DNA from 2 places in the Brevibacillus sp. IT-7CA2 genome. Region 1 is predicted to be linked to the other one. Evidence: predicted binding sites of a transcription regulator. Region 1 holds the regulator's gene; the other holds the start of a gene.
What was found. The regulator LexA, encoded in region 1, represses DNA repair genes until DNA is damaged. The targets are predictions, from matches to a motif close to CGAACATATGTTCG.

Region 1 (10,581 bases):
ATCAAAGGAAGTGCCATCGGAAGCAAGACCGGGATCTGCTGTTGGAGGCTCTCCACCGTCTGCGTTCCAATTCAATACCATCTCTTTTCCCGTTGGCTGCGTTGGTTGAGATGCCTGATCATTCGGTTTGTTCGTTACCGCCGTTTCACTTGAACTACATCCCGCTAAAACTTGAAGCAGTAAGAAGCAGCTCAAAATGAAGCTCATCCTCTTTCTCATCGAGTCCATCCCCCTTGATTCCATTCGATTCCATACACTAGTAAGCACTATCGCTTTATCACACTACCATGATAGCGCAAGTGTAGACGAAACAAATCAGACGGTATGGCGAAAAACAGATCGCGTAAAGACTCATATTTTGTACAAATTGTCTAATTATTTAGAATTAATTATCAGGCCAAAGAAAAAAGCCAGTCTTCCCTTCGGACTGGCTACAAGCGATTGAAACGATTACACCGTTTCCAATAATTGCTCTACTGCTTCCACAACGGTCTCGATATGTTGATCGGTAATGTGTCGATGCGTCGTAAAGCGAATGACATACTCGTCAAAATCAACTGCGAGCACTCCTTTTTCCTCCAAACGTTCCAAGAAGGCGACAGCTGTTTGTCCAATCGGCTCTGTATTCACCATCACGATATTCGTCTCGACTTGCTCGACCTGAAGCGATAGCTGGCGCAAGCCTTTTGCCAATTGCTGTGCCCGTTCATGGTCTTCTGCCAATCGTTCGGTCATCTGTGTCAGAGCGATGATGCCCGGTGCTGCCAAATACCCTGCCTGACGCAGCCCACCCCCCAACTTTTTCCTCCACCATCTCGCTTCTTCGATAAACGCACGATCTCCAGCCAAAATGGAACCAACTGGAGCACTCAGCCCTTTGGACAAGCAAATCTGAACGGTATCGGCAAAAGCGCTTAGCTCACTGACTGCAACACCTTGGGCCACAGCCGCATTGAAGAGACGAGCACCGTCCAAATGAACGGGAATACCGTGTTTTTGTGCTGTATCATAGACACTCTTCATTTGCGCGACAGAGATTACCGCACCGCCAGCACGATTATGTGTATTTTCGAGACAGATCAATTTTGTGCGAGGAAAATGGATATTGTTGCCCCGAATCGCTCTCTCTACATCTTCTGCACGCAAAGCTCCACGTTCTCCAACCAGCGTTCGTGTTTGCACACCAGCCAATGCTGACATAGCGCCGCCTTCATAGTAAAAAATGTGCGAATCCGCTTCCGCAATGACCTCGTCTCCGTTGACACAATGCGTCAAAACAGCGACCTGATTGCCTTGCGTGCCACTTGTTACGAACAGGGCAGCTTCCTTTCCGAGTATTTCAGCCGCGATCGCTTCCAAACGATTGACAGTTGGGTCCTCTCTATAAACATCATCACCAACCTCCGCTTCCGCCATTGCTCGAAGCATCTCCTCGGTTGGTTTCGTAACGGTATCGCTGCGCAAATCGATTTTCATAGATGACTCTCCTTCCATCCTGTTGTCATTCTCTAGACATATCGTAACACTTTCAACATTGCATCCTGATTTCCCTCTTGCTAAGATGGAGGGGTAACTTACATACAGTTAGGGGATTTGACCTGTGAAACTAAAAATCACTCGTAACGCTGCCAAGCAACTGGCTCCAATCATCGAGCAAGAAGAAGACAAAGAATTGAAACTGCGCGTTTATATTACTCACGCTCACGGTGATCATGCACACTACGGACTCGCTCTGGACAAGCCAACAGAAGAAGATGTTGTGATCTCGACCGACAAAGAGATCGATGTGATCGTGAAAAAGGATGAGCCATTGCTGGATGGCATCGTCATTGATTACCTCTTCTTGCCGCAAGAAGGTTTTGTCATTACCAACCCTTCTAAAGGTAACACAGGCGACCACTAAGCATGATACAGATAAACCCTCTGCTTTTTTACAGGCAGAGGGTTTTCTTTGCTACGTAGATTCTTATTTGTCAGTAGCCATGGTGTACAGCTCTGTCGATAAATCTTTCAGCAACGGTGAAGAAACGTCATCAACCTGCGTCATAACAAGGCGATGGACCGGTCGCGTCATCGCGACATACAATAGTTTTGCGTCCCATTCATTATTTTGATAGGCGTCCACATCCAGTAAAATGACCACATCGAACTGCAAGCCTTTCGTTAAAAAAGCAGGCATGACGGTTACGCCACCCGGAAATTGATTATCCTTGCTGCCTAACAGGGTCAGATCAGCTATTTTGTCTTGCAAGCCTTTATGTGCTTTTTTACTCGCTTGAATGGTTTTCGCTACAATCGCTATCGTTTTGAAGCCTTCCGACTGGTAGGCAGCCACACGCGAAGAGATGTCCTCCCACAGTTGCGCTCGTGAACGAGCCTTGACCATGATTGGTTTTTCACCATGTCGCAAAACCGGTTTTGCCAATACCGTCTCGGGCAATTCAATTTGCCGCAACACCTCATTGGCACAGCGCATGATCTCAACTGTCGAACGATAGCTTTGTGACAACGTATAATAGGAAGGAAACAGCTGGAAAAAAATCCCCTTCGTCAACTCTTCCCACGCATGAATCCCCCGGTAGCTATGAATTCCTTGCGCAATATCTCCCACGATCGTTAGCGAGTTTCGCTTGGTTGCCAATGCAATGACGGCTATTTCCAGCGCACTCAAGTCTTGTGCTTCATCCACGACCGTATGATCAAAATGCTCTGCCTTATTCATTCCTTCAACAATGTGCTGCAAATATAGCAATGGCGCGATATCTTCCGGCTCCAATCTCTCCTCTGCAAACAGCGCAGCACTTGACTGCGTCACATCACGCACAACTTCGTCTGAAATGTCAGCAGGTACGAGCTTGCGCAGCAATTCCTCGTCAGCAATCAGCTCGCGATAAGCTGCGAAGATTTCCAGTCTTGGAAACGAAGTCAGGTATGTATCCAGTATTTGCTCCAGCATTTTCTCGAATTTGTACAAGCTTTCTTTGTCCAAATCGACTTTTCGCTCTCGCAAATGGGCAAATAATTGCTTGTTCATTTCTTGTTTCAAATGCTTGCGAAGCGCTTCTACCCTGCGATGATACGGCATATTCGCGAATTGCTCCAGGAAGCATTGGCGAATAAAATCACCCGGAATTGAAAAGACTTGCTTCGTTTTGTTGTATAAAAAGCTGAGCTTCTTAAAAGGAATTCTTGTTTCGACGATATGACGAATGTATTGCTCCAGCGCCTCTCGACAAGCGAGCGATCCTTTGAAGCGAAGCCTGTTTCGCGTCATTTCTTGCTGGCGCTCATCCTGCCCCTCTTCAAAGAACAATTGAAGAGGCTTATCAGGGCTCACGATTTTCCATCCTTTTGGCAGCAGTGGCTTCACAAGACGCGCTGCCCAATCTACAAAGGTAGACTGTTGAACGTCATCGACGCCGAGCTCAGGTAAAACCTCGGATATATAGGTAAGAAACATCCGGTTCGGTGCAAACACCATGAACTTTTTGGACATCATGGAATCCTGGTAGTTATAAATCAAATAGGATAGTCGGTGCAGCGCGATGGTCGTTTTTCCGCTCCCTGCTACTCCTTGCACAACAATGGGCCGTTCTTTTTCCGCCCGGATAATATCATTTTGCTCGGATTGAATGGTAGCGACGATGTCTTTTAGCCTGCTATCGTTTGCCTGATTCAGATTGGCTGCCAAAAATTCATCGATGAAGCCCTCTTGCAAAAACTCGTCGGGATGCCCCATTTCGCGGTTAATCGTTTCTTTTACCGCTCCATCATAGATGCCGACGATCTTTCCGTCTTCGATCGCAAAATTACGCTTCAATCGAACTTCACCACGCACAATCTCGCGTCCCATCCGGTAAAACGCGTCTTTGCTCTCACCGGAATAATAAAGACTGGCGATAGGCGCACGCCAATCCACGACGACAGAATCAAACGTATCGCTGCGTACAATTCCTCGTTTTCCTATGTATACCTGATCCAGCTCGTAGATTTCATCTTTCAAAAAATCCACTCTGCCGAAATAAGGCTTCTCTCGCCCCTGATCTTCGAGGTAGCGCAAATCCTTAGCCTTATTATAGTTAACGACCTGTTTCACATAGTCATCTGTTGCCTCGCGAATATCATTGCGAAGCTGCTCCATTTCTTCGTCGATCGCTGAAATTGTTTCATCCAGCTTTTTTTGTTCCCATTCATAATCACGATGCTGTGTACTCACATTCATTCCCCCTCACATGTATCGTGTCATTGGACGTATTAGGACCATTGCCTAGCCAACCATATTCCAGCCGCACAAGAAAGTAGTCCGACTCCCAAACTGAGAAGAGCGTACAAAGTGCCACGCAACAGGTGACCTTCTCCCCAAAAAGAGACCACTTCCAAGGAGAAGCTAGAGAACGTCGTAAATCCTCCCATGACCCCCGTTGCAAATAATAGATAGATTGTCGGAGATAAAATGCCACGTTCTTTCCCCAGCACGAACAAGATGCCGATGATCAAAGATCCACAAACATTGGCGATCCAAGTTCCCCACGGCCATCCCGGCTGATTCGCAAGCAAAGACAATAGGTAGCGCAAAAGTGAGCCAACTGCTCCTCCAACTGCCACAGCTATCCACGCCATCGCTCTCCCTCCCTGACTATCAAAGCGTTATGTATGTCACAGAAAAAGACACCCTAGCGTCAAGCGAGGATGTCTGTCGTATCAGTAATTGTTATCTTACTGTTTTGGCTTATTTTCTTCAAGGTCTTCCACATAACGGATGGAATCCAAATTTGCTCTCAATGAAAGCTTAACGGCGTCAATGTACTTTTGGCGCAATGCTTTTTGTTCGAGCTTTTCCTCTTCGGTCAAACCTTCTTCGCGAGATTTTTTGACCAATTCGTTAATGCGTTTAATTTCTGCGTCAGATACCACTGCTGGTTCCTCCCACTCTGTAGTAGTGCCGCTTCATTATACCACATTCGAATGATCCCGCAAGACAGCCGAACACTTACGGAGTATCAGGAAGGATGAGAGTCTGACCTGGGTAAATCCTGTTGCTCTCTAAACCGTTCGCATCCTTAATTTCTATTATATAGTCGCGAACATCCATATGCTGATCTGCATTGTATTGAACAGCTAACGACCATAGGCTATCTCCAGATTGTACGGTTACTTCTATACCTTGTGGCTCCTCCATTGGTGAAGAAGCAAACACTAGTTCGGTCAATAAGTAAAAAAAGAGAGTAAATGTAATAAGAAACAAGAGAGCTTGTCCTCTCGTGATACCAAAACGAACACGACGTTCTTCTTTTTTCTCGAAACGATTTCGTTCTGTCGATGAATTCATAATAATGGCCTCCTCGCAAACATACGTTCTAATCACTTGTAACCTCATGATAAATGAGAACATATGTTCATGTCAACAAAGAATCGAACTTATGTTTGTCGAACGCAAGCTCCCATGGTATAATATAGGAAAATATGTTCGAGAAATCAGGGGTGTCTTTCTATGTCAAAATTATCGAGTAGACAACAAGCCATCATCGAGTTCATACGAAAGGAAGTTCGTGATAAAGGATATCCTCCTTCTGTACGTGAAATTGGGGAGGCTGTTGGACTAGCTTCCAGCTCAACGGTACATGGGCATTTGGCACGCTTAGAGAAAAAAGGCCTCATTCGTCGAGATCCTACCAAACCTCGCGCCATCGAATTGCTATCAGATGAAGATCGTTTTCAAGACAATTTCGAAGACTCTGTCGTCCGTGTCCCAGTAATCGGAAAAGTAACCGCTGGACAACCGATCACTGCCATTGAGGATGTGGAAGAATACTTCCCGCTTCCAGACAATATCGTGACTTCTGACAAGGTCTATATGCTGCGCGTCTCCGGGAACAGTATGATTGATGCCGGGATTCTCGACGGAGATTACGTAATTGTTCGCCAACAGCACGTAGCGAACAATGGTGACATTGTCGTAGCCATGACAGAAGAAGACGAAGCGACCGTCAAAAGATTTTTCAAAGAAAAGAACCACTTCCGTCTCCAACCGGAAAATGCCACGATGGAACCGATCATTCTGGAGCATGTCACCATTCTCGGTAAAGTCATCGGTGTATATCGACTCATTCACTAGTTTCCACGTAAAAAAGGACAGCCTCGGCTGTCCTTTTCGTTTTCTGTATGTTATCTGGCGACAAAAAACCAGATGATCATTGTAACTTGCAATATGACTTTTACGACCGCACTGCCCAAAAATCCGATCAGTGAGCCTACGCCCGCTTTCACTGCTCGCTCCATCGACTGCTTCTGCACCATCAACTCTACCAGGACGACGAATACGAACGGCAAGATCAACATACCAAACGGTGGGAAAACGAAGATCCCGAGGATAATTCCGACCGCAGCAGCAATGGACGACCACTTGGACCCTCCGTACCTTTTTACGAAGTACATGTTCGTCAGCAAGTCAGCACCATAAAGCAGAATACTTAGAACGACCATTCCCCACCAAAAGGATGCGGGCAATCCCGCTCCCGGATCTGCAATGAAAAAGTGATAGAGCAAAAAGCCCGCCCACAGTAATATCGTATCAGGTAAAACGGGTAAAAAAATTCCTGCGATGCTTAGCAAGAACAATAACACAACCACTACCCACAAAAATATTTCCATCTACTACACTCCCTTCATCTAGGTATACGAGTGATTACCGATTTCGTTGCGTACTTATTCACTTTTGTCTAAACTATTTTAAAAGAAAGTAGACATGGAGGTAGTCTCTTGAGAAATTGGCATGATCTCTCTTACTTGGGCAGAGGAACGATGCGCCAAAAAGCGGCGTGGGAAGCGATTCAACAGACGCACATCATGGAGGTACTATCCGATTACCGTCCAGTGCTTGCCGGAACCATCCCATTAAACATTGACGTCAAGCAAAGCGATCTGGACATTATTTGCGAGAGTCATGATCTGGAACAGTTTGAGCAGGCTGTTCGTACAGCATTTGGCTGCTTGCCCAGATTTGAAGTGACACACCTAGATGTAAAAAGTACTCCCACGTGCGTTATTTCGTTTTTCACAGCTGACTTTTGGTTTGAAGTGTTTGCTCAACCGGTAGCTGTCGAAAAGCAAAACGCCTATCGTCATATGGACATCGAAGCACTACTGTTAGACATAGGAGGCTTGGATGCGTACCAACATATCAGAGCTCTGAAGCAAAGTGGCATCAAAACAGAGCCAGCATTTGCTCGATACTTTCATATTCCGGGTGATGATCCATACGAGGCTTTGTTGCATTTGGAGCCGTTAACCGAACAGGAATTACGAAAAAGAGTTCAGCTCCTACGAAAGGATTAATCCTCAAACAATGAGCTGATCCCTACTTCTTGAATACAGGAAGGATCATCATTTTTGGGGCTTCCCACTTTGATGGATACCGGATACACCATCATCTCGCTGGAATCATAGGGGGTAAACAGCGACTGGAGCTGCAACCGATCATACTTCTCCCGATCAAGCCATAAGTCCTCGTCATCTTTCTTTAAGATGACAGGCATTCGCTCATGTATATTCTCGATGAGCTCATTCGCCTTTGTCGTAACAATCGTGCAGGTATGTACTTTTTCTCCCTCTTGATTCGTCCACGTATCATACAGGCCAGCAAAAGCAAAGGGTTCCCCGGTATTCAACATGATCCGCATCGGTTGCTTCCCTGTGATGGCGTTCATCCACTCATAAAAGCTGTCAGCAGGAAGAATGCATCGCTTTCGGGCGAAAAGCTGTTTGAATGCGGGCTTTTCATTTAATGTCTCACAACGCGCATTGATCATTTTGTAGCTGCTCTTCTCATCGGCAGCCCACGACGGCACTAACCCCCATCTCAACTGACCCATACGTCGCTCGCCGCGATCAGCAATAATCGCTGGAATGAACTGACCCGGTGCAATATTGTACCGTGGCTTTGCATCAAATGGAATGACTTCGATTTGGAACCGTGCCTTCCATTTTTCCAAGTTCGTTACGAGAGTAAAACGGCCACACATGCTTTTCCCCTCACATCCTTCCATACTGGACGTCTGCTTTTTTCTTCTATTTTACTGTTTCACACGATGTGTCATTTCAAACCTTTTATGCGTGTGAAGTAAGGGGAAAACGAAAATGTTCTGTCTCCATTTTTAACGAGGGACGAACAAATAAGACATCATCCGTCGTTGTCATCCATGCAGATTGGATGTTTTCATTCTCACTATCCGGCATAAAGTGAAAATGAATGATCGTTGTCTCAGTCGTTACCAAATGAGAAATGACCGCTTCTAGATCAACTGGTTTTTTACTTACAAGATCAAATACATGCAGTTGGTCGTCTTCTCGTTCCAATAAGACAATCACATCCTCCTCTTCGACATAATAGATCGCATCCCGAAAAACGAGCAGCAAGTAAAACATCAACAGATGCTCGCTATCCTTGATACCTAGTCTCGATGAAGCGGGGATTCTTTTGGAAGCAAATTCCTTCATGACAATAAAATCAGCCTCATTATCAACATCTAGCTTGCGCAAGACTGATTTTTGTCCTACTTGCTTTTTCAAATCAGATGCCAATAAGCGAAAACTACTTTCCTGTACTCTCTCAAATCCGAACTTCGGATAAAAATCGAGCACGGTATCATTGGCATACAAATAAATAAAATCGTATTCCTTCTCACATGTTTCAAGAATATGGTTCATCAATTTCGCTGCCAATCCTTGGTTGCGATAGGCAGGATGCGTCATGACCGTTCCGATCTGAAGTGCCTTATAGTCTCTGCCATTAGATGTCACGATCATCTTACTGGTAGAAGCGTTAGCAATAACCTGATCCCCATCCAAATAGGAATAGCAGACATAGTTGTCATTCCAATAGCCTTTGTTATACCATTCTTTAAAATCGAGCTGAAAGATCTGCTTGGCGAGGTCATTAAAGCTCTCTTTGTATTTTTCGATATGCTTGTAGTCGCTAATCAATCGATATTCACCCATGTAAAAACCTCCCATTCTGTTGTTTGTGCTGTTTGTCATCATTCATTCCTTTTCAGCAATCCCTTCTTTCCAATAAAAAAGACCACAAGAAGAATTCTCTTCTCATGGTCAAATTTATCGTTGTGATGAAGATACCTATCCCGAACAAAATAGATATCATGCACAAACGTGAAATTTGTTTTGATGAGATATAATGCCTTCTAATCGCTTTTGAAAAAAGGTATAAAAAATAAACAAAGGGCATGCCCTTCATTTGACCTTTTCCCATATAAAATTCATTCGAATTTTACTTAGCGATTATGAGTTTCATCATATACAATCAAAACCTCTTTTCACGTTCATTATTGTAACTATATAGGAGTTTCCATGGACTGTAAATGTTTTATCATTTCATGGTTTTTCGCGATGGAACCCATACACCTGCAATGCTCCCGATACAGCCGCGAGGTAGACCATAAGTCTACCTTTCTTTCTATTTCTTTGTGTCCATTTCTTTCATGTGAACGAGCTGTTCCGTTTCCACATTAAAAGTACCCATCTCATTCTTAGGATATTTGTTATATCCCCATACCGAGACTTTTTTGGCGGTTCCCTCTACTTGTTCCCAAGTGGCATCATCCACAATCACGAAAAGATCAGCATAGCTCCGCCCGTCGCCAATGATCACATTGCCTTGATACGTGAGCTTGTTTGGGCCAACAGTCAGATTGGTCGTTTCATTTTTAGCAAAGTATACACCTGCGTCGCTTGTGATCTGTGGCAAGGTATCTATTGGTGTCGTGTTATTCCCCGCATCTACTTTTCTCAGCAGTTCCTTCTCCAGCAGCGATTGGGCCATCGGTTTGTTCATAACCATCACATTTTGTTCTCCAGCAGTCGATAGAGATGATTACCATCGCCTTTCCTTACATATCCACTTACATTTTTGTAAGTAACGTTATACAAAAAAGTCATTTTCTTATATAATTACAAATACTCCCTTTCCGAAAAGGAGAGGGGACACCGTTTTTAAAATGGACCTCGAGGGGGGTGTACGAATGGCGAATGCTCTCAATTTGCCACATACCGCAACGGCTCATGCAAAGCCTAGAAATAGTGAGGCGATACTTTGCATGAGGTGGTCTCTCGTTTAATCGAATCATCGCCTTCATTTGCGTATCTCATTTCCTATTTCTTGGCTTTGCCCCTTATTTGCCTATTTATAAATAAGGAGCGAGCAGAAATGAAATGTGTGAAAGCAAATTTAATCCTTCCTGAATCGTTACTCGCAGAAATTCAAAAGTACGTGCAAGGAGAAACCATTTACATTCCGAAGACAAAAGTAACCCATCAAAAATGGGGGACGCGCACTGGCGGGAGAAAACTCCTCGATGAGCGGAATACGGCTATTAAAAGCAGCTTTCGGGCCGGAACGGCTATTTCTCAGTTAGCGGAGGAATACTTTTTGTCTACAGAGACGATAAAAAAAATCGTGTACACCAAATAGGCGTTTATAAAGCACTGGCGACCTTTTCATACAGGTTGTCAGTGCTTTTTTATGGCGAGTTTTTTTGTGAAAAGTCTTCTCCCTTTCTCCTCTCTTGC
Region 2 (10,581 bases), on a different contig from region 1:
TTTTTCCGGTAGCACAAAGGATGGTGACGTAACAGTGAGATGGAAAGGACGTACCGTTATCGCGCTTGTACTCATCTCCATGGTAGCCAGTAGTTTTATTACGATGGCGATCATGAAGACATCGGCTAGCGCCAGTTCAAGTCAAGGTGGAGCTTTAACAGCATCCAGCATGGCGCTATTTTCTGGGAGCGGAGATTATCCGAAAGAGTTCCAGAAGCTGTACGAGGCGTTTTCAGCAATCAAGAAAGATTACATCCAAAATGTCACCAATGAGCAGTTAGTAGAGGGTGCAATTGGCGGAATGGTCGGGTCGCTCGAAGATCCGTACAGTGATTACATGGACCCTCGTTCTGCTGAGGAGTTCACATCAACCCTACACTCGACTTTCCAAGGGATCGGGACAGAGGTAACGATGCAAAATGGTCGGGTAACGGTTGTTTCGCCATTCAAAAACTCCCCAGCAGAGCGTGCAGGGCTGCGACCAAACGACCAAATTTTGAGCGTAAATGATGAATCTCTTGAAGGATTGGACCTGCATCAGGCAGTGACGAAGATTCGCGGTCCAAAAGGAACAAAGGCGGTTCTCAAAGTAGTGAGAGCAGGAGTGCCAGAGCCTCTTACCATCGTGTGTGTTCGTGACGATATTCCGATTGAGACGGTAAACAGTCAGATACTCGAGAAGAACGGTGTCAAAGTAGGCGTGATCAACCTTACCCAATTCTCTACAGAAACAGCTAAGCACTTCAAAGATCAGCTGGCTGCTCTCGAACAGAAGGGGATTGGCGGTTTGGTCATTGACGTTCGAGGCAATCCGGGAGGGTATTTGTTAGCCGTGAAAGAAATCGGAGAAATCCTTGTTCCAAATAAAGGTAAGATCGTGCAAATCGAGTATGGAAATGGCGGACAGCAAAAGGAAGAGTATTTCTCGACTACAGAAGCTGCTAAGCCTTACCCAATCTCGGTACTGATTAATGGCGGAAGCGCCAGTGCTTCGGAAATTCTCGCAGGTGCTCTGCGGGATAGCGGCAACTACAAGCTGGTCGGTGAGAAGACCTTTGGTAAAGGAACCGTTCAGAGTACCATGGAAATGAACGACAAGAGCCAATTGAAGCTGACGATTGCCAAGTGGGTCACACCGAAGGGTGAATGGGTCCATAAAAAAGGCATTACGCCAGACTTTGCAGTCAAGCAACCAGACTATTTCAACGCAACTCTGTTGCCGGCAGATAAAGTATTGCAGCGCGATATGGCTGGCACTGACGTGAAAAACCTGCAGCTCATCCTGAAGGGCTTGAATCTGTCCCCAGGACGAGAAGATGGCTATTTTGATGAAAAGACAGAGGAAGTAATCAAGCAGTTCCAAACCTCCAACAAACTTGAGGTAACTGGCAAAGTAGACGCGAAGACACGCTCTTCGCTGGAAGAAAGTCTCCGTAAAACGATGACGAAGCCAGAGAATGACCTGCAATTGCAAAAAGCGCTGGATGTAGTCACGGGTAAGTAATGAATAATCAAGAAAATGGAAGCAGGTAATTCCCTGCTTTCCGTAGAAATGATAACCACGGCAAATCAAATGCCGTGGTTTTTCTTTCTTTTAATTGAGGTGAGGCAATTGGCGATACAGGCAGATATGCTTACCATTGCATATGGCTTTGCCGCATTTTTTATCAATCCTGTCTTCTATCTCTTTCTGGTGTTTATTTATTTGCATTATCGCAGACAGATGAACCTGGAAAGACAGCTTTTTTCTGCACGCATTCAGTCCCCCTTGCTCTCGACGATACGGGCTGTAGGGATGGGCTTGGTGGGAGGCTTGCTTATTTCTCTTCTTAGTGCAGGACTCGGCGTGGTCGTGCAAGCACAGGATTTGTGGATACTATGGGGATTGGCGCTCATCTTGGCGCTGATTCGTTTACGGTTTCTCTGTTTCGCATATGCTGCAGGGATTTTGGCGATTTTACACGCGATCACACAGGTCATTCCACCGGTTACGGATGTTCCTGGATTGAGCTATGTCTGGGAAATGATTCGTCAGGCGAAGCCTTTGCCGTTGCTTGCGTTAGTTGCGGTCATGCATCTGATTGAAGCGATGCTCGTACGCTGGAATGGCGGGCGGGACGCTTCTCCGCTGTTCGTGGAAGGGCAGCGTGGTCGGATCGTCGGTGCCTATTTGCTTCATTCTTTTTGGCTGACGCCAGCCGTGCTGTTCGTACAGATGGAGCCAGGTGCTATCAGCGGTGCGTTGTATCCAGGGTGGCCGTTCTTTTCGCCGGAAGCCGCTTCATTCGGACTGATGCTTCTGCCGACAGTGACCGGATTCTCTGATATGACACAAACGATGACTCCGTATAGAAAAGCAACGCAGGTTGCGAAAAATTTGACACTGTATGCGATTGGTTTGTTGGGCTTGTGCGCTCTGGCTGTATGGTTTTATCCGTTGATCTTGCTGGCCGCGATCTTTGCACTGTTCGGTCATGAGGCGCTGTTTTTCTGGAGTCAGTATCAAGAAAGAAAGCGTTCGCCTTATTTCATCCAGTCTTCGCGTGGTGTAAAGGTAATGGGTGTCATTCCGGGTACGAGAGCAGAGGAGATCGGTATCACGCCCGGTGAGATTATCGTGAAAGTAAATGGCATTTCGGTGCGGGAAAAAGAAGATTTATATCCGGCGTTACAAGCCAATCCTGCCTTTTGCAAAATGGAAGTACTCACGCGTGAAGGCGAGCTGAAGTTCGTACAGTGTGCGGTTTATGCGGGCAATCATCACCAACTGGGGATCATTGTGGTTCCGGATGCAAATACCCGTGCATTTGTTGATTTGAAACGCGCCAGTGTAGTCGAGCTGATCAAGCAAAAGCTGGAGAAGCTGAATGTAGGAGCATAAGGATAGTTGGGGGAGAAGGTATGCAGACAAACGTGCATACCTTCTTTTTTTCGAGCATAGCTTGTCCATTCGGTAACTTACGGGTAGCTGTTGCGTCTCAATGTAGGAGGAAAAAAGAGGGAGTGGGTTCGGTGTTCAAAGTGAAAAGAACGGTCTCGTGGTTTTTGTCAGGTACATTAGCTGCCGCCACAGTTTTTGCCGGCCCCTTATCAGGAGTAGGCGCAACGAGTCATGTGACCGTAGCGCAGGCTCAATCGGTTGTGGCTGTGCCGATGCTTGTGACGAAAGGTGTCCAAAAGCTAGTCAAGCTTTTACCGGAGCTGTCTTCGCGCTATGTCGTTTACGGTGGTGATGTGGATGGACCCGGTGTTAGCGGGGTGGTGGTCACGTTTGCACAGTCTGCTGCTGAGGCTGAATCGTCTATGGATGATGCGATTTTTGATGGACAGACAGGAGAGCTGCTCAGACTGAATCTTACCCCGAAAGCAGCAACAAAGCCTGCCTACCCGAATGAGCAGCAGGCCAAAGCACGTGCGTTGGCTTTTGTCGCTGGTTTGCAGGGAACTGGTACAGGTAACACCTATCAGGCGAGAGAGGTTTATAAAAATAAGGACTTATTGACGGTTCGACTGGTGCGAGTCCTGAATAATGTGGTGCTCGACGACGATTATGATTGTCTTGTCAGCTTTGATGCATCGGGAAGAATCGTTTGGTTTTCTACGTTTGATGGCAGATTATACGAAAAAGTAAGTCCCTCTTCACTCCCATCTCCTCAGCGCGTCATCTCCCCCGAACAAGCAGTACGAAAGTGGCAAGAAAGCCGTCCATTAGAACTCGTTTATTTATTGCCCATTCATAATCAAAGCGATCAGGTAGAAGCAAAACTCGCTTATGTCCTGAAAAATGGAATCATAACGCAACAACATACAGGTAGTGCATTAGATGCCTTTAGTGGTAAACGATTAGTAACAACGAATACCCGAGCGACAACCACCCCGTCTCAGACCATCAATGTGACCGGAACAGGAGAGAAGTGGGTAGCGCAAACAGAGACGCAAGCGCGTGATTTGTTACGCATGTTGTTTAGAATAGAAACAGAAAAGCAGCCGCTGTCCATCTACGAGGCGAGTTACAATGATGGTCCAGCCCTTCGTTATTTCATATGGGGAAGTTTTGGTGAGGGGGTTCCCGATGCCGACAAGATATCTCGAATGGCGACCTTTCCTGAGGGAAGCAGTAACGGCGAGCAGCATCATCTCCTCGTGACGGATGCAAAGACTGGTGAACTGCTTGAATTTTCTACTAAGGTGAACAATCCGCAATGGTCTAACGTGAAAACGGATAAGAAGCGGGATCGAATGGAAGCGGAAAAGCTTTTGAAAAGACTGACTCCGTCTGGAAGCAATCAGATACAAGTAACGGAGGATGGAGATGAAAGGTACACCTCGATCATAGCTGATCCCCTTGTGAACGGCATTCCGGTATATGGGAGCAATCAGAGTGTGGAACAGGGGATGTATTCGATTCGGATCGATTCATGGACGGGTACATGGGAGCAGGTGAGCATAAATAAACCGGCCAGTGTCAAATACCCGGCCCGTTCCAACGCGCTTAAAGAACAAGTGGCTATGACCCGTTTACTACAAACCTTTCCACTTGAGCTGACCTACATCCACCAGCCAGATTACAAGAAAAACACGATTACCTGGAAGCTCGGCTATGACCTTTCTTTTCGCCAAACTCGCTCGCATTGCTTCTGCGGGGGAGAATTTAAAGTAGATGATACATTTTATGTGGATGCGATAACCGGAAAAGTGATTGTAAACGAATAGGAACCTGCATAATAAAAAGCCGCCTTCTCCGATTTCGAAGATGTGCGGCTTTTTGTATAGGATTCTAGGCAGTTGCTTCGAATCCCGTAATTTGATTGAGACCGACTTTCTTATCATCCTTGAGGACGAATTCGACTACCCCGTTTTTCATGCTGACAGCTTTGACCACGCCTGTAAGAGGCGTATTGGTAGTGGTACCGTCCGGATTCGTCTGAGACTGATTGTACGTGATGTTGTAGCCGATCATTTGCGCGTAGGCAAGGGAGTTGCCCATTGTTCTGTTTTCAGGTTTCACCGTCATGCCTACGATTTCTTCGGCTTTTACGGTTGATCCATTATCCAGTTGGAATTGTGCAGTACCATTTTTGGTAGTAAAGCCAGTGATGACGCCATTCAAGATTTCATCCACCTTGGAAACGTCGTGTGTGGTATCTGGATTGCCATCCCGGTCGACTTCCTTGGTTACTTTATAGGAAATCTCTCGACCGATCATTTCCATGTACTTCACGCTGTTATCGAGCGTATTACCAGCCAGACCTTGCGATTCCAGTCCGGAGACGTCTGCCAGTGGAATCGGTGTCGATTCGCCTGCGACACGGAAGTAGATTTTGCCTTGATCCATGTAGACGGCATCAAGTACGCCTTCTTTCTTCTCCGTCTTAGTTTCTCCCGTCATCTCGTCTTTAGTAGTAAGGGAATACGAGGCTGTACGACCTACCAGCTTTTCATACTTTTCCAAAGTGACCATGCTGTTGTTCGATTGCTCCATCAGCGTGGTCATTTTTGTGATTTTTTCTACCATGGTCAGCATACTTGTTTGCTGGATGAACTGAGAGTTGTCCATTGGGGACATAGGGTCTTGATGCTTTAACTGCTCCAGCATGAGCTTCATAAAGGCATTTTGGTCGAGCTCGGTGGTGAATTCTTTTTTGCCTTTATAGCTCAAATGCGGTTGTATATAAGGGTTATTTTTAACGGTTGTTCCGGTATCTGACATGTCAATCCTCCCTGAAGGTGGCGAGTCTATCTGTGCATGTTTGCACTTCCTTCATCTTATATCGGAAAAATCGGTGGAAAGATGAAGACAAACGTTTGTTCGAATTTTGGGCTTAAACTAGCTGAAATTGTGTTATAATGGAAGTAGAAACAGTCATGCTATGAGGAGATGAACGAGGGAATGGAGCGTTTTGAATTGGTATCGGAGTTTCAACCGTCCGGTGACCAGCCGACCGCCATTGCCGAGCTGGTGGCAGGGTTACAGGCTGGCAAGCGACACCAGACATTGCTGGGTGCGACGGGAACGGGAAAGACTTATACGGCTGCCCAGGTAATTGCTCAGGTGAACAGGCCAACACTCGTGATGGCACACAACAAAACTCTGGCCGCTCAGCTTTGTGCAGAGTTTAAGGAGTTTTTCCCGAACAACGCGGTGGAATACTTCGTCAGCTACTACGATTACTATCAACCCGAAGCATACATTCCCCAATCGGATACGTTTATTGAAAAAGACTCGAGCATTAACGACGAGATCGACAAGCTCCGTCACTCCGCTACCAGTGCGTTGTTTGAACGCCGAGATGTGATCATCGTTGCCTCCGTCTCCTGCATTTACGGATTGGGTTCTCCCGAGGAGTATCGGGAGCTGCTCTTGTCTTTACGTGTTGGCATGGAAACAGGACGGGACGAGATTTTGCATCGTTTGGTCGATATCCAGTACACACGCAACGATATCAACTTCACGCGCGGTACGTTCCGTGTGCGGGGGGACGTCGTGGAGATTTTCCCTGCCTCAGAGAGTGAGCAGGCGATTCGCGTTGAGTTTTTTGGAGATGAAATAGAGCGGATTACTTCGATTGACGTACTGACCGGCGAGATTCTGGGACAGCGTGATCACATTGCCATCTTCCCTAAATCTCACTACGTGACGCGCGAGGAAAAAATGAAGCTGGCTGTCCAAAGCATCGAGGCCGAGCTGGAAGAAAGACTGAAAGAATTCCGTGATGCAGGTAAGCTCCTGGAAGCACAGCGACTGGAGCAACGTACACGGTACGATATTGAGATGATGATGGAGATGGGCTTTTGCTCCGGTATTGAAAACTACTCGCGCCATCTAACGGGACTGCCTGCCGGGCATGCTCCTTATACCTTGCTAGATTACTTCCCAGAAGATTTTATCGTCATGATGGATGAGTCGCATATGACCTTGCCGCAGGTTCGGGGGATGTATAACGGTGACCGTGCACGGAAGGATGTACTGGTCGATCACGGATTCCGTCTGCCCTCTGCACGCGATAACCGTCCACTCAAGTTCGAGGAGTTTGAAGGAAAGCTGAAACAAGCGATCTACATTTCGGCTACACCTGGTCTTTATGAGCTGGAACACAGTCCGGAAATGGTACAGCAGGTGATTCGTCCGACAGGCTTGATTGATCCAACGGTTACGGTACGTCCGATCAAGGGACAGATTGACGATTTGATTGGCGAAATTCAAGCCACAATTGCGAAAAATGAGCGGGTTCTCGTCACGACTCTGACGAAGAAAATGTCTGAGGATTTGACGGACTATCTGAAAGAAATCGGAATCAAGGTGCGTTATCTTCACTCGGATATTAAAACGATTGAGCGGATGCAGATTTTGCGTTCATTGCGCTTGGGTGAATTTGACGTGCTAGTCGGGATCAACCTCTTGAGGGAAGGTCTTGACTTGCCGGAAGTATCACTTGTAGCGATATTGGATGCAGACAAGGAAGGCTTCCTTCGCAATGAGCGTTCGCTGATTCAGACGATTGGTCGGGCTGCGCGGAACGCAGAGGGACGCGTTATTATGTACGCTGACAAAATGACAGATTCGATGACCTCTGCGATTCGTGAGACAGACCGTCGTCGTTCTATTCAGATGGCTTACAATGAAGAGCACGGCATCACGCCGCAAACCGTGAAAAAGTCCGTCCGCGAAGTGATCGAGGCGACCAAGGTAGCGGAGGAAAAAGCAGATTACTTGCCACATGCAGATTTCAAGAAAATGCCGAAGAAGGATCGCGTGGCTGTTATAGAACGTATGGAAGAAGAAATGAAGGAAGCGGCACGCAACCTCATGTTCGAGCGTGCGGCCGAATTGCGTGATTTGATTCTTGAGCTGAAGGCGGAACTCTAAGGAGAGGTTTTTTTCATGCCATTAGAACATATTGTCGTAAAGGGTGCACGTGCCCACAACCTAAAAAATGTTGATGTAGTCATTCCGAGGGACAAATTCGTCGTTCTGACGGGTTTGTCTGGCTCGGGTAAGTCCTCGCTTGCTTTTGACACGATTTACGCAGAGGGACAACGACGCTATGTCGAGTCACTGTCCGCATACGCCCGTCAATTTCTCGGACAGATGGACAAGCCGGACGTGGATTCGATTGAGGGACTTTCCCCTGCGATCTCGATTGACCAGAAAACAACGAGCCGCAACCCTCGCTCCACGGTAGGTACGGTTACGGAAATCTACGACTATTTGCGCCTTTTGTATGCGCGTGTCGGTAGAGCGGTTTGTCCGGAGCATGGAATCGAGATCCAATCCCAGACCATTGAACAAATGGTCGATCGACTATTGGAGTATCCTGAGCGCACGAAAATGCAGATTCTCGCGCCTATGGTACAAGGACGCAAGGGAGAGCACGTCAAGCTGCTCGAGGACATCCGCAAGCAAGGCTTCGTCCGTGTGCGGGTCAATGGTGAAATTACCGATCTGTCCGAAGACATCAAGCTGGAAAAGAACAAGAAGCATAACATTGAGGTTGTCGTTGACCGGATCGTCGTGAAGCCGGATGTACAGGCGCGTCTCGCAGACTCCTTGGAAACGGCACTTCGTTTAGCAGATGGCAAGGTCATCGTCGATGTAATGGAGCAAGAAGAGCTGCTGTTCAGTGAAAAGCATGCTTGCGCGATATGTGGATTCTCCATCGGGGAGCTGGAGCCGCGGATTTTCTCCTTTAACAGCCCGTTTGGTGCTTGTTCGGAGTGTGATGGACTGGGTGTCAAGTTGGAGGTAGACCCGGATATGGTCGTTCCCGATGCGACGAAGACGCTCGATGATGGGGCGATTGGCGCATGGGAGCCGAAGACTTCTACTTACTATCAACAATTGTTGGAATCAGCTTGCCGCCACTTTAACATTCGGATGGATGTGCCATACGAGGAGCTTACGGCAGCGCACCGACAAATCTTGATGTACGGCAGTGAAGGCGAAAAAATTCACTTCCGCTATGAGAACGAGTTCGGGCAAGTGCGTGAGGCGGTCGTACCGTTCGAGGGTGTCGTCATTAATCTGCAACGACGTCATCTGGAGACGAGCTCAGATTACATCCGTGAACAAATCGAAGGCTTCATGAGCCAAAAGGCGTGTCCTGTCTGCAAAGGCCAACGTTTGCGTCAGGAGAGCTTGGCGGTAAAGGTCGGGGAGCGCAGCATTTCTGAGCTGACTACGCTGTCGATTCTCGATGCGCATCAGTTTGTCGGTGGGCTGGAACTGACAGAGCGGGAAACGAAGATCGCGAACCTGATCGTAAAAGAAATCAAGGAGCGACTGAACTTCTTGATTGATGTCGGACTGGATTACCTGACACTGAGCCGTGCAGCGGGAACATTGTCTGGGGGAGAAGCGCAGCGGATTCGACTGGCTACGCAGATCGGTTCTAGTCTGATGGGCGTTCTCTACATTTTGGATGAGCCGAGTATCGGACTGCATCAGCGGGATAACGCGCGTCTGATCAAGACGTTGGAGCATATGACCAAGCTGGGGAATACATTGATCGTCGTCGAGCATGATGAGGATACGATGATGGCCTGCGATTATATTATCGATATTGGACCGGGCGCTGGCATACATGGCGGTCAAATCGTAGCGGCAGGAACTCCGGATGAAGTCATGAAGGACCCTAACTCCTTGACGGGTGCCTATTTAAGTGGGCGCAAATTCATCCCTGTTCCGATGGAGCGTCGCAAGCCTTCGGACAAATGGATCAAGATTGAGGGCGCGAAGGAAAACAACCTGAAAAACGTCACTGCGAAGCTTCCTCTAGGCGTTTTTGTTGCCGTAACAGGTGTATCTGGCTCAGGAAAAAGTACGCTGATCAATGAAATTTTGCAAAAGACACTAGCTCGTGATTTGAATAAGGCAAAGGTGAAGCCAGGTGAGCATCGCCGCATCCTGGGACTGGAGCATTTGGATAAGGTGATCGACATCGACCAATCTCCAATTGGACGTACACCACGTTCCAATCCGGCGACATATACAGGTGTCTTTGATGATATTCGCGACCTGTTTGCTTCCACCAACGAAGCCAAAGTGCGCGGCTATAAAAAAGGTCGCTTCAGCTTTAACGTCAAGGGCGGCCGTTGTGAAGCGTGCAGTGGTGACGGGATCATTAAAATCGAGATGCACTTTTTGCCGGATGTGTATGTGCCTTGCGAAGTTTGCCACGGCAAACGCTACAACCGCGAGACGCTCGATGTAAAATACAAAGGCAAGAACATTGCAGATGTGCTGGAAATGACCATTGAGGATGGCGTAGAGTTTTTCCGGAACCTGCCAAAGATTGAGCGCAAACTACAGACGATTGTAGACGTAGGGCTAGGATACGTAAAGCTTGGGCAGCCTGCTACGACGCTCTCAGGCGGGGAAGCGCAACGTGTCAAGCTCGCATCTGAGCTGTATCGACGCAGCACAGGGCGTACGCTTTACATTCTGGATGAACCGACAACTGGTCTGCATACGGATGACATTGATCGTTTGTTGAAGGTACTGCAACGATTGGTGGAAAACGGGGAGACGGTGCTAGTCATCGAGCACAATCTCGATGTAATCAAAACGGTTGATTACATCGT

Region 2: the regulator LexA is predicted to act here: its motif matches at 5,799-5,812, upstream of uvrB (excinuclease ABC subunit UvrB).

The regions. Positions count from the first base shown of each region.
Region 1 is NZ_CATKQT010000011.1:226,319-236,899, forward strand. It holds gene ACM6JA_RS07435 (ABC transporter substrate-binding protein) at 1-219, opposite strand, end outside; gene ltaE (low-specificity L-threonine aldolase) at 451-1,476, opposite strand; gene ACM6JA_RS07445 (HesB/IscA family protein) at 1,601-1,903, shown strand; gene ACM6JA_RS07450 (HelD family protein) at 1,967-4,216, opposite strand; gene crcB (fluoride efflux transporter CrcB) at 4,255-4,620, opposite strand; gene ACM6JA_RS07460 (DUF896 domain-containing protein) at 4,717-4,914, opposite strand; gene ACM6JA_RS07465 (LysM peptidoglycan-binding domain-containing protein) at 4,991-5,329, opposite strand; gene lexA (transcriptional repressor LexA) at 5,492-6,115, shown strand; gene ACM6JA_RS07475 (DUF456 domain-containing protein) at 6,166-6,651, opposite strand; gene ACM6JA_RS07480 (DUF4269 domain-containing protein) at 6,760-7,335, shown strand; gene ACM6JA_RS07485 (SOS response-associated peptidase) at 7,332-8,021, opposite strand; gene ACM6JA_RS07490 (GNAT family N-acetyltransferase) at 8,107-8,997, opposite strand; partial or broken gene ACM6JA_RS07495 (lipoprotein BA_5634 family protein) at 9,470-9,862, opposite strand; gene ACM6JA_RS07500 (CD3324 family protein) at 10,220-10,483, shown strand.
Region 2 is NZ_CATKQT010000054.1:10,686-21,266, reverse strand. It holds gene ACM6JA_RS28945 (S41 family peptidase) at 35-1,504, shown strand; gene ACM6JA_RS28940 (PDZ domain-containing protein) at 1,520-2,881, shown strand; gene ACM6JA_RS28935 (hypothetical protein) at 3,004-4,713, shown strand; gene ACM6JA_RS28930 (flagellar hook assembly protein FlgD) at 4,778-5,710, opposite strand; gene uvrB (excinuclease ABC subunit UvrB) at 5,891-7,867, shown strand; gene uvrA (excinuclease ABC subunit UvrA) at 7,883-10,581, shown strand, end outside.